2 regions of the Burkholderia glumae LMG 2196 genome follow, and region 2 is predicted to be linked to the other one. Evidence: riboswitches for the same ligand, from Rfam matches in the RefSeq annotation. Region 2 holds a riboswitch; the other holds the start of a gene.
What was found. A riboswitch is a leader RNA that binds a small molecule or an ion and turns the genes downstream of it on or off. The one in region 2 is predicted to bind cobalamin.
Positions count from the first base shown of each region.

Region 1: another riboswitch for cobalamin. It lies ahead of cobW (cobalamin biosynthesis protein CobW); the one in region 2 lies ahead of KS03_RS13890 (TonB-dependent receptor plug domain-containing protein).

Region 1 is NZ_CP009435.1:2,980,754-2,986,219, forward strand. It holds gene cobN (cobaltochelatase subunit CobN) at 1-2,571, opposite strand, end outside; gene cobW (cobalamin biosynthesis protein CobW) at 2,588-3,655, opposite strand; cobalamin riboswitch at 3,825-4,089, opposite strand; cobalamin riboswitch at 4,181-4,430, shown strand; gene KS03_RS25890 (cobalamin biosynthesis protein) at 4,650-5,108, shown strand; gene cobO (cob(I)yrinic acid a,c-diamide adenosyltransferase) at 5,152-5,466, shown strand, end outside.
Region 2 is NZ_CP009435.1:284,300-289,765, reverse strand. It holds gene KS03_RS13905 (EVE domain-containing protein) at 1-30, opposite strand, end outside; RNA gene ssrS (6S RNA) at 142-323, opposite strand; gene KS03_RS13900 (cell division protein ZapA) at 381-695, opposite strand; gene KS03_RS13895 (coiled-coil domain-containing protein) at 692-1,042, opposite strand; cobalamin riboswitch at 1,276-1,557, shown strand; gene KS03_RS13890 (TonB-dependent receptor plug domain-containing protein) at 1,634-3,568, shown strand; gene KS03_RS13885 (FecCD family ABC transporter permease) at 3,632-4,651, shown strand; gene KS03_RS13880 (ABC transporter ATP-binding protein) at 4,648-5,466, shown strand, end outside.

The DNA of each region.
Region 1 (5,466 bases), 960 kb from region 2:
TAGCTCGTCGGCGCCGCATGCGTCCAGGCGCGGCGCGAGATCGCGCGCCACGCGCTCGAGCACGGCCCGCGTGGCCGGCCAGCGCTCGGGATGCGCGTGCGGTGCGGGCGCGGCGGCAAGCGCATCGGCCGATTCGATGGCCGCGGCCTCGGCGCCGTGGGGTGCGCCGCCCTCGCCGCCCTCGCCGCTCAGCGACGCCACCAGCCGCTGCGCGAGCAGCTCCAGCCGCTCGCGCGTGTCGCCGGCATGGCGCCACGGCGTCGGATCGACGGCCACCAGTTCGGCGGGCCGCGGCCCACGCCACGGCGCGGCCCAGTCGGCCGCGAGCGGATCGAACTCGGCGCCGAGCGCGAGGTCGCGCGCGAGCGCCGCGATCAGCCCCGCGTTGGCGCCGAGCCCGTCGCCGACCGGAAAGCGCGCCAGCGCGAGCAAGGTGTCGCGGCGCTGGCGCCCTGCGGGCGAGCGGCCGAAGGTATGCAGTCCGTCGCGGATCTGCGCCTCCTTCAGCTCGCAGAGCCAGGCATCGACGCGCGTGAGCAGCGCGTCCTCGTCGCCCTGCCCGGCGGGCGCGGCCACGCTCAACTCCTCGTGCAGGCGGTGCTCGACGATGGTGTCGAGGATGGTCCGGCGCAGCAGCTTCGCGCGCCGCGCGTCCACCATCAGCGCCTCGTAGTACTCGTCCACCTGCCGCTCGAGATCCTGCAGCGGCCCGTAGTTCTCGGCGCGCGTGAGGGGCGGCATCAGGTGGTCGACGATCACCGCCTGCGCGCGGCGCTTGGCCTGGCTGCCCTCGCCGGGATCGTTGACGATGAACGGATAGAGGTGCGGCAGCGGCCCGAGCACGAGGTCGGGCCAGCACGCGTCGGACAGCGCGACGCTCTTGCCGGGCAGCCATTCGAGGTTGCCGTGCTTGCCGACGTGGACGATCGCGTCGATCGCGAACACGTCGCGCAGCCAGAAATAGAAGGCCAGGTAGGCGTGCGGCGGCACGATCTCGGCGTCGTGGTAGCTTGCGTAGTCGTTCGCGTCGCGCGTGCGCGCCGGCTGGATTCCGACGAACACGTGCCCGGCGCGCCAGCCCGCGATCGGAAAGCGTCCGTGGCGCAGCGCCGGCTCCTGCTCGGGCATGCCCCAGCGCGCCTCGATCGCCTCGCGCGCGGCCGCGGGCAGGCGTGCGTAGTGCCGGCGGTAGGCGTCCATCGCGAGGCTCTGGAACGCGGGCCGGAGCGCGCTTTGCGCCGCGTCGTTGGTCACGCCGCCGGTGAGCCGCGCGAGCAGCGCGTCGCCCGAGGCCGGCAGCGGCCCGGCCAGCGTGTAGCCGGCCTCGCCGAGCGCGGCCAGGATGCCGAGCGCCGAGGCCGGCGTATCGAGCCCGACGCCGTTGCCGATCCGCCCTTCGCTGGTCGGGTAGTTGGCCAGCACCAGCGCGAGCCGCTTGTCGGCGTTCGGCGCGGTGCGCAGCCGGCACCAGCGCCGGCTCAGCTCGGCCACGAAGGCCACGCGCTCGGCGTCGGGCTGGTAGCGCACCACGTCCACCTCGGTATGCGGGCAACGATAGGCGAGCCCCTTGAAGCTGATCGCACGCGTGACGATGCGCCCGTCCACCTCGGGCAGCGCCACGTGCATCGCGATGTCGCGTGCCTGCAGCCCCTGCGGGTCGGCCAGCCAGGTCTCGCGGTTGCCGCCCGACAGGATCACCTGCAGCACCGGCGCGTCGCCCGCCAGTTCCTCGGCGGCGGGCGCGTCGATCGCGCCGGCCGCGAACGCGGTGGTGTTGAGCACCAGCGCCACGCGCTCGGAGGCCACCAGCCGGTCGATCACCTCGCGGCTCGCGGCGTCCTTCAGCGAGGTCACGGCGATCGGCAGCGGGTTGAGCCCCTCGCGCTCGAGCGCGTCGATCAGCGCGTCGAACACGGCCGTGTTGGCGGCCTGCCAGTGCGCCTTGTAGAACAGGATGGCCACCACCGGCGCGCCCGGCGTCCAGCGCGCGCGCCAGTGGTCGAGCGTGGCCGGCTCGTGGGCCGGGTGATAGAGCGCGGCGGCCGGCAGCGGCCGCGGCGGCGCCGGCTCCTCGCCCACGCCGAGTGCATGGAAGGCGATGCTGCGCAACAGCGCCTGCGCGTTATGGGCGCCGCCCTCGCGCAGATAGCGCCACCATTGCCGGCACCGCGCCGGCTCGACGGTGCTCCGCGCGATCAGGTTCGGATCTTCCTGCAGGTCGCCCGAGAACATCGCCAGCCGCTGGCCGCGCCGTTCGGCGAGCGCCACGGCCTGCTCGATCCCGTAGGGCCAGTAGGCCTCGCCGCCCAGATGGTCGATCACCACCACGCGTGCATGCTGCAGCACGTCCTCGACGTAGAAATCGACCGACGCGGGCTGCCGCAGGAACGTCAGGTTGGCGAGCCGCACGCTCGGGAAGCCCTCGCCGAGCCGCGGCACGACGCTCGCGAGCAGCGCCAGCGTGGTGTCCGCCGAACTGAGGATCACGATCTCGGCGGGGCGCTGGTCGATCCGGATCACGCCCTGCGTGTCGTCGACGAAGCCGCCCGGGGTGGTGCGCAGCAGATGCATGGCGGCGCGCGGCGCGTCAGGCCGGCTGGGCGGCGCCGAGCGCGGCCGTGAAGGCGCGCTGCAGCGCGGCCGCGTCGAGATCCTCGCCGATCAGCACGAAGCGGCTGACCTCGTCCTCGCCGTCCCGCAGCCGGCGGTCGAAGTAGCTGTCGAAGCGTCCGCCCACGCCCTGGATCACCAGCCGCATCGGCGTGCCGGGCAGCACCGCGAAGCCCTTCACGCGGTAGATCGTGTGGCCGTCCACCAGCGCGCGCAGCGCGGCGACGGTCGCCTCGCGCGAGCTCACGCGCGCCTGCACCACCACCGAGTCGAACTCGTCGTGGTGGTGATCGGCGTCGTCGGCCGAGCCGTGATGATCGTGGCGCAGGTGGATGCTGTCCTCCGAGGCCGCGTTCAGGCCGATCAGCGTGGCCAGGTCGAGCTCGCCGCGCTGCGCCCGCACGATCTTCACGTGGGCCGGGATTTCCTCGCGGATCGTGGCCTCGACCGAGGCGAATTGCGCCTCGTCGAGCAGGTCGGTCTTGTTGACGATCACCAGGTCGGCCGACGAGAGCTGGTCGGCGAACAGCTCGTGCAGCGGCGATTCGTGATCGAGGTTCGGATCGGCGCGGCGCTGCTCGTCCACGGCGTCGGGGTTGTCGGCGAACTGGCCGGCCGCGGTGGCCGGGCCGTCCACCACGGTCAGCACCGCGTCGCAGGTAAAACTGTTCTTGATCGACGGCCAGTTGAACGCCTGCACGAGCGGCTTGGGCAGCGCGAGGCCCGAGGTCTCGATCAGCACGTGATCGATCTCGGCGCGGCGCTCGACCAGCGCCTCCATCACCGGATAGAACTCCTCCTGCACCGTGCAGCACAGGCAGCCGTTGGCGAGCTCGTAGAGCTGGCCGGCCGCTTCCGCGCCCTCTTCGCAGCCGATGCCGCATCCCTTCAGGATCTCGCCGTCGATGCCGAGTTCGCCGAATTCGTTGACGATCACCGCGATCCGGCGGCCCGACGCGTTCTCGAGAATGTGACGCAGCAGCGTGGTCTTGCCGCTGCCGAGGAAGCCCGTGACGACGGTCACGGGAATTTTGCGCATTTGCATGGGAAGGATTCCGTCGGTGAGTCGGTGGATGATGCCATCGGCGCGTGGCAGGAGCGATCGCAAACGGGCCGCCACGCCGGCGGCCCGGGACAGCGCGCCGCCTCCCGCGGCGCGTCCCTTGCGGAGCCTCCCGCGCCAGCGCGCGCCGGGCCAGGCGCGCCGCGAGCGCGGCGGTTCCGCCGTTCTGGCCGGTATCCGGGCTGGCGACCGCGCCGCTTCGCCTTCCCGGACGCCGGCGGCATCCAGTGGCCTGGCCGCGCGTGACGCGCACGCGCGGTGAAGCGGGCCTCGCATCGCCTCTTTGCGATGCAGTCGCTTACCGTTGCGGGGGCAGCACAGGTTGATCGCGGCCGCGGCGCGGCCCGATGCCCTGTTTCCCGTTCAACTGCGTGCGCAGGAATCCGCACGCGAGCACCAAAACGGCTGCGAGTGTAGGCGCCGCGCCGGAACGCGTCAAGGCGCGCGGGCCGGGCCGGCGCGGGCGGCCCCGCCCCGCCGGCTGGCGGCCCGCCCGGCGCCGCTGTGCTATCGTATGCGCGCGTCTGGTGCCCGCTGCCGCGTTCGCGGCGGCGGTTGAACGGGAAACAGGAAGCGGCGTGCGCAAGCGGCACCTCGCCTGGCCTGTGCTGTCCTCGCAACGGTACGCCGCCGGCGGTCCGCTCCCAGCGGGCCGCGCGGATCGACGAACGCCACTGCCGCACGCGGCGGGAAGGCCTCGATCCGTTCGTTTCGATCGGCGGTCAGCCCGGATACCGGCCGACGCAATGGCGGGTTCACCCGCCCGACACGGCGCTCGCGAGGTACGCGCGCCGCGCCAGCGCGCTGTTCCGATCAACCGGCTCGATCCCGCTTTCGCATGACCCGCTCAGCCTCGCGTTTGGCGCCGAGCCACGCGCTGCCATCCGCCGCGACGCCGGCGGCCACGGCGCGCGTGTGCGACGCCCTGCTGCCCACGCCGCCCCTGCCGGCGCGCCCCTGCGCGCCGTGCGCCGGGGTGCCCGATGCCGCCGATGCCACGGCCTCGCGCGCCGCGCCATGGCGCGTCGCGGTCGGCATCGGCTGCCGCGCCGGCCGCTCGGCCGAGGCGATCGAGGCCGCCATCGAGGCCGCGCTGGCACGCCACCCGGGCCTCGGGCGCGAGGCCGTCGCGCTCGTCGCGACGCTCGACGCGAAGGCGGCCGAGCCCGGCCTCGTCGCCTGCTGCGCGCGCCATGGCTGGCCGCTCGTGGCGATCACGCGCGAGGCGATCGCGGCGCTGGCAGGCAGGCGCGCGGCGGGCGGCGACATGGGCCGCGCAGCGGACCAGCGGGCGCCCGTTTCGGCGGTGCAGGCGCGCTTCGGCATCGACGGCGTCTGCGAGCCCTGCGCGCGCGCGGCCGCGCCCAACGGCACGCTGCTGGTGACGAAGACGGTCGTCGACGGCGTGACCGCCGCGATCGCCGGACCGCTCTGAGCCTCGCGCGCCCTCCCCCCAATTTCCGCACTCAGGAGACCCGATGAAAACCGATCCCGAATCGCATCAGCGCATGACCGAACGCCGCCGCGCCGGCCACGAGAAGAAGCAGGCTGCGGCCACCGTCGAGAAGGGGCTGCTGATCGTCAACACCGGCAACGGCAAGGGCAAGACCACGGCCGCCTTCGGCATGGCGGTGCGCGTGCTCGGCCATGGCATGCGGCTCGGCGTGGTGCAGTTCATCAAGGGCGCCCTGCACACCGCCGAGCGCGACCTCCTGGACACCTTCGCGCAATGCGATTTCGTCACGATGGGCGACGGCTACACCTGGAACACGCAGAACCGCGACGCCGACATC
Region 2 (5,466 bases):
CGGTTCGGATTTCATCAGCCAGAATTGCATGGATGCTCCGCGCGACAGGGAACAGGGGGGCGGCAGGCCGTGCGCCGCGCACCGCGGCCAGGCGGCGGTGCCAATGAAAAACGGCATCGGACAAGGTCCGATGCCGTCGAATAGGTCCCCGCCTTGGCCGCTAGGCCGGCATCCTGAACCTGAGGTTCAGAATTGGTCGCAGTTAGCAGCACTTCGGGTACATCAGACAGAGTGACGCGCGCGCCCGTGCTACAAATTTCCGCAACCGTGCACATGGCATTGGTTCAAGGAATATATGACCTTGGCGAACCAGGCAGGGAAGCTGAGCAAATCGTTCCAACCAAATCTTTCCGACCGAACCGCCGCCGTGAGCGCGTCGCTTACCGCGCTTCGTGCTGGGCCAGGACCGCGCCGAGCTGTTCGTTCATGTGGCGCATTGTACGCCGGATTTCCTCGGCGGGAAATGCTTCGCCGTGGCGAACGCTCTGTTGCAGGCGAAGCAACTCCGAGGCCAGCGACAGCGCGGCCATCACCGCGATCCGGTCGGTGCCGCGCACCGAACTATTGGTACGGATCTTCGACATCTCGGCGTCCACGCGTGCCACCGCTTCGAGCAGCGCCGCTTCGGTTTCCGGCGAGCACGCGAGGCGATACGCCTGGCCGAGAATCGAGACTTCGATCTGCTTGGTGGTCATGCATGTTCTCCGTGGCTGGACGCACCGCTGCCCGCCGCTTCGGCCGGGGCGTCGAGCAGGTCGAGCTGGCTCTCGCCGTCGGCCGCCTGCTTCGTACGCGGGAGTTTTTCGAGGATCGCATTCAGTTTCACCTGGGCGTCGTCGATCTTCGCGGACAGCGTGTCGCGTTCGGCCACCAGCGCGTTGCGCTCCTCGCGCAGTTGGTCGAGTTCGACGCGCAAGGCTTCGGCCTGCGCGCGCAGCTGCGCGACTTGCTCCTCGAGTGCGATGCGTTCCGTATGATGGCGTTGGTTCAGCGCGATCAGGCGGCCAATGTTCTGGGATAGGGTTTCGAGTTCGTTGAGCATCTGCTGCGTCCTCTAAAGACCGGGCATTTTAGCGCGGAAACGCCGGTGTTCCGACTTTTGTAACGTATCCAGACGTAACACCCCCGCTTCTTGCCGCGAAATGCGCGGCAAATGCCGGATGCCGCGCACGCGCCTGCGCGCGGTCCGCCATGCCGCCGCAGAGGGGCCGCGCCGCGCTGCATGGCGGCCGCCAGCGCGCGGCGCGCTTTGCTTGACGCTCGCTAGACCCGCTCCTACACTGGCGCCGCTTCGGTGCATGCGTGCGAGACCTTGTCGCACGCAGTTAAACGGGAAGCAGGAAGCCGCCGATCCGGACGAGCCAACCTGCGCTGCCCCCGCAACGGTAAGCGACCGCGTCGATCGCGCATCGATCACGACGCGAACCACCCCTTTGGATCGGCCTTCCCTCGCGCTCGCGCGACCGCGCACGGATGGCCGGGGCCACTGCGCTCGCGCGCGGGAAGGCGGGGCCGGTGGTCGCCAGCCCGGATACCGGCCGGAGTGGGGAAGCGTGTCGCCCGCGTGCGCCGCTTCCGTGAGGCGGAACCTGCGGGGAAGCGGGGGCCGCGCTTGTCGACAGGATGTTTTCCGATGCGCACCGCTTTGGTTCGCGCCACGCTCGCCGCGCTATGCGGCCTGCCCGGCTTCGCCCGGGCGCAGTCCGCCGCATCCGCGCCGCCCCCGTCTGTCTCCACTTCCGCGCCGGCTGCCGGGGCGAGCCGGGCGCCCGCCGCCACGGCCGCGGCCGGCGCCGTCGAGCCGGCCGTCCTCGATTCCGTCGTCGTGACCGCGAGCCGCAGCCCGCAGACGCTCGCCGACGCGCTGCCGCAGACCACGCTGTTTACGCGCGAGGACATCGACCACGGCAGCGCCACCGATCTGCCCGGGCTGCTCGCGCTCGCGCCCGGCGCGCAGATCGTGCGCAACGGCGGCCCCGGTTCCACCGCCACGCTGTTTTTGCGCGGCGCGCAGTCCACCCAGTCGCTGGTGCTGATCGACGGCGTGCGCGTCGATTCCGCCAGCCTCGGCGCCGCGCAGCTCAGCCAGCTGCCGCTCGCGCAGATCGATCACGTCGAGGTGGTCAACGGCAACGTCTCGTCGCTGTACGGCTCGGGTGCGATCGGCGGCGTGGTGCAGGTGTTTACGCGCGACGGCGGCAATCATCCGCCGCGCTTCTGGTTCTCGGCCGGCTATGGCAGCTACCACACGCAGTCGCAGGACGCGGGCGTGTCGGGCCGGCTCGATGGCGACGGCCGCAGCACCTTTTCGCTCGCGCTCTCGCGCGAGAAGACCGACGGCTTTTCCGCGCTGAACCCCGCGCAGCAGCCGCGCGCCAATCCGAATGCGAACGGCAACCTCGGCGAGAGTGTCTCGGCCGCGCTCAAGCACCGCTTCGCGAACGGCTGGAGCGCCGGGCTCACCTACTTCCAGTCGAACGGCGCGAACAGCTACGACAATGCGTTCGGCCTGCCCACCGACCTCAACACGCTCTACAGCCGCGTGCAGCAGCTATCGGTGTTCGCCGACGGCAGGCTGGCCGACGGCTGGACCACGCATCTGCGCGTCTCGACCGGCAACGACCGCAGCCAGTCCTGGCTCAACGGCGCCTATACCGACCACTTCGATACCGACAACCGCCAGTACACCTGGCAAAACGATTTCCGGCTCGCGCGCGGCCAGACCGTCCAGGCCGGCTACGAGCGGCTCGACCAGGCACTCGATTCGAACGAGTACGCGGCGCCGCGGCGCCATGTGAACTCTGGCTGGCTCGGCTACACGGGCCGCTTCGGCAACAACCGGTTCCAGGCCAACGTCCGGCGCGACGGGTATTCGGATTTCGGCGGCGCGAACAGCTACTATCTCGGCTACGGCCTGGACCTGGGCGAGCACTGGAAAGTCACGGCGAGCGTGTCGGACGCGTTTCGCGCGCCGACCTTCAACGACCTGTACTTCCCGGGCGCGAGCAACCCCGCGATCCAGCCGGAGCGCAGCCATTCGGTGGAGGCGGCGCTGCAGTACGCCTCGGACGCGCTCGGCGTGATGCGCCTGAGCCTGTTCCAGACGCGCTACACCAACCTGATCCAGTACGTGCCGGACGCCACCGGCTTCGTCTACACCGCGCAGAACGTCGGGCGCGCCAAGGTGCAGGGCATCGAGGGCGCGTGGCAGGGGCAGCTCGGCAAGACCGACCTGCGCGTGGCGGCGACCCTGCAGAACCCTGTCGACGAGAGCGCGAACCAGGATCTGGTGCGCCGCGCGCGGCACTTCGCGTCGTTCTCGGCAAACCGCGCGTTCGGCGGCTGGCGCGTGGGCGGCGAATGGCTCGTGAGCGGCGCGCGCGACGACAGCGGCGAGCCGCTCGGCGGCTACGGCATCGTGAACCTGACGGCGCGCTACGACATCACGAAATCGTGGTACGTGAGCGCGCACCTCGACAACCTGCTCGACAAGGACTATCAGCTTGCGTATGGGTACAACACGCCGCGCCGCGGCGCCTACGTCACGATCGGCTGGCGGCAGCCGTAGGGCGTCGATCATGCCGCGCGCGCCGCGCGCCGCATGCGGGGGGCGCGGTTGCGCGGCGCCGCGATGACGCCCGGCCGGGCCGCGGCGATCTGGGCCGCGCTCGCGGTCGCGGCCGGGCTCGTGCTGGTCGCGTCGCTCGCGCTCGGCAGCGTGCCGATCACGCCGTGGCAGGCGCTGTGCGCGCTGTTCGCGCCGGGCCGCGATGCGCTCGCGGGCGAGATCGTCACCACGCTGCGCCTGCCGCGCGCACTGGCCGGCTTCGGCTGCGGCGCGCTGCTGGCGCTGGCCGGGGCGCTGCTGCAGGTGCTGCTGCGCAATCCGCTCGCCGAGCCCTACGTGCTCGGCGTGTCGGGCGGCGCGGCCGGCTTCGCGCTGGCGGCGATGATCGCGGGCGCCGCCTGGTGGCTCGTCGACGCGGCCTCGTTCGTCGGCGCGCTGCTGTCGACCGCGCTGGTGCTGGGCCTGACCTATCGGCCGCTGGTGCGCGGCGCGTGGCGCGCCGGCCCGGGGGACGCGCGCGATGCGTCGCCCAGGCTGCTGCTGACCGGCGTGGTGATCGCGGCCGGCTGGGGCGCGCTCGTCACGCTGATGCTGTCGATCGCGCCCGACGATCGCCTGCGCGGCATCCTGTTCTGGCTCGCGGGCGACCTCGGCAGCGCGGCGCCGCCGTGGTTCGCGCTCGGTGCGCTGGCCTGCGCCGCGGCGGCCGCGCTGCCGGTCGCGCCACAACTGAACGTGCTGCTGCGCGGCGATACCGCGGCGGCCGCGCTCGGCGTGCCGGTCGCGCGGCTGCGGCTGCGGATCGTGCTGATCGCCTCGCTGGCCGCCGCCGCCGCGCTCACCACGGCCGGCACCATCGGCTTCGTCGGCCTGGTCGTGCCGCATGCCTTGCGGCTCGCGTTCGGCAACGACCAGCGCATGCTGCTGCCCGCCTCGCTGCTGGCGGGCGGCGCCGTCGTGATGGGCGCCGATCTGGTGGGGCGCACCGTGATCGCGCCGGCGCAGTTGCCGGTCGGTGCGATGACGGCGCTGCTCGGCGTACCGGTGTTCCTGTGGATGCTGCTGCGCCGGCCCGCGCCATGAGCGGCGGGGCGAACCGCGCCGCTGGCGCCGGCGGCTGGCGCGCCTGCGGGCTGCGGCTCGCGGCCGGCTCGCGCACGCTCGTCGAGGCCCTGTCGCTCGCGTTCGGCGCCGGCGAACTGTGGTGCATCGCCGGCCCGAACGGTGCCGGCAAGACCACCCTGATCTCGGTGCTGGCGGGGCTCGCCGAGCCGGCCGCGGGACACGTCGAAGCCGACGGCAGACCGCTCGCCGCATGGCGGCCCGAGTCGCTCGCGCGGCGCCGCGCGCTGATGGCGCAGACGCGCCACGACGCGTTCGCCGCGAGCGTGTTCGACACGGTGCTGGCGCATCGCTTTCCGCATCTGGGCGGCTGGGGCTGGGAGCGCGAGGCCGATCGCGCCGCCGCGCGCGAGGCGCTGGCCAGGCTCGATCTGGCGGCGCTCGCGCCGCGCAACGTGCTGACGCTGTCGGGCGGCGAGCGCCAGCGCGTCGCGCTGGCCGGCGTGCTGTGCCAGGGCGCGCCGCTGCTGCTGCTCGACGAGCCGCTCGCGCACCTGGACCTGCACCATCAGGCCGATTGCCTCGACGCGCTCGCGCGCTGGTTGCAGGACGGTGCGCCGCGCAGCGTGATTTTCTCGTGCCACGATCTGAACCTCGCGCGCCGTTTCGCGACCCACGCGCTGCTGCTCGACGGCCGCGGCGGCGCGCTGGCCGGCCCCGCGCGCGAGGTGCTGACGGCCGAGGCCGCGAGCGCCGCGTTCGGCTACCCGCTGGTGCTGATCGAGCGCGACGGCCACGAGGCGCTGGTGCCGGCCTGGCCGGCGCAGCCGCAGCGG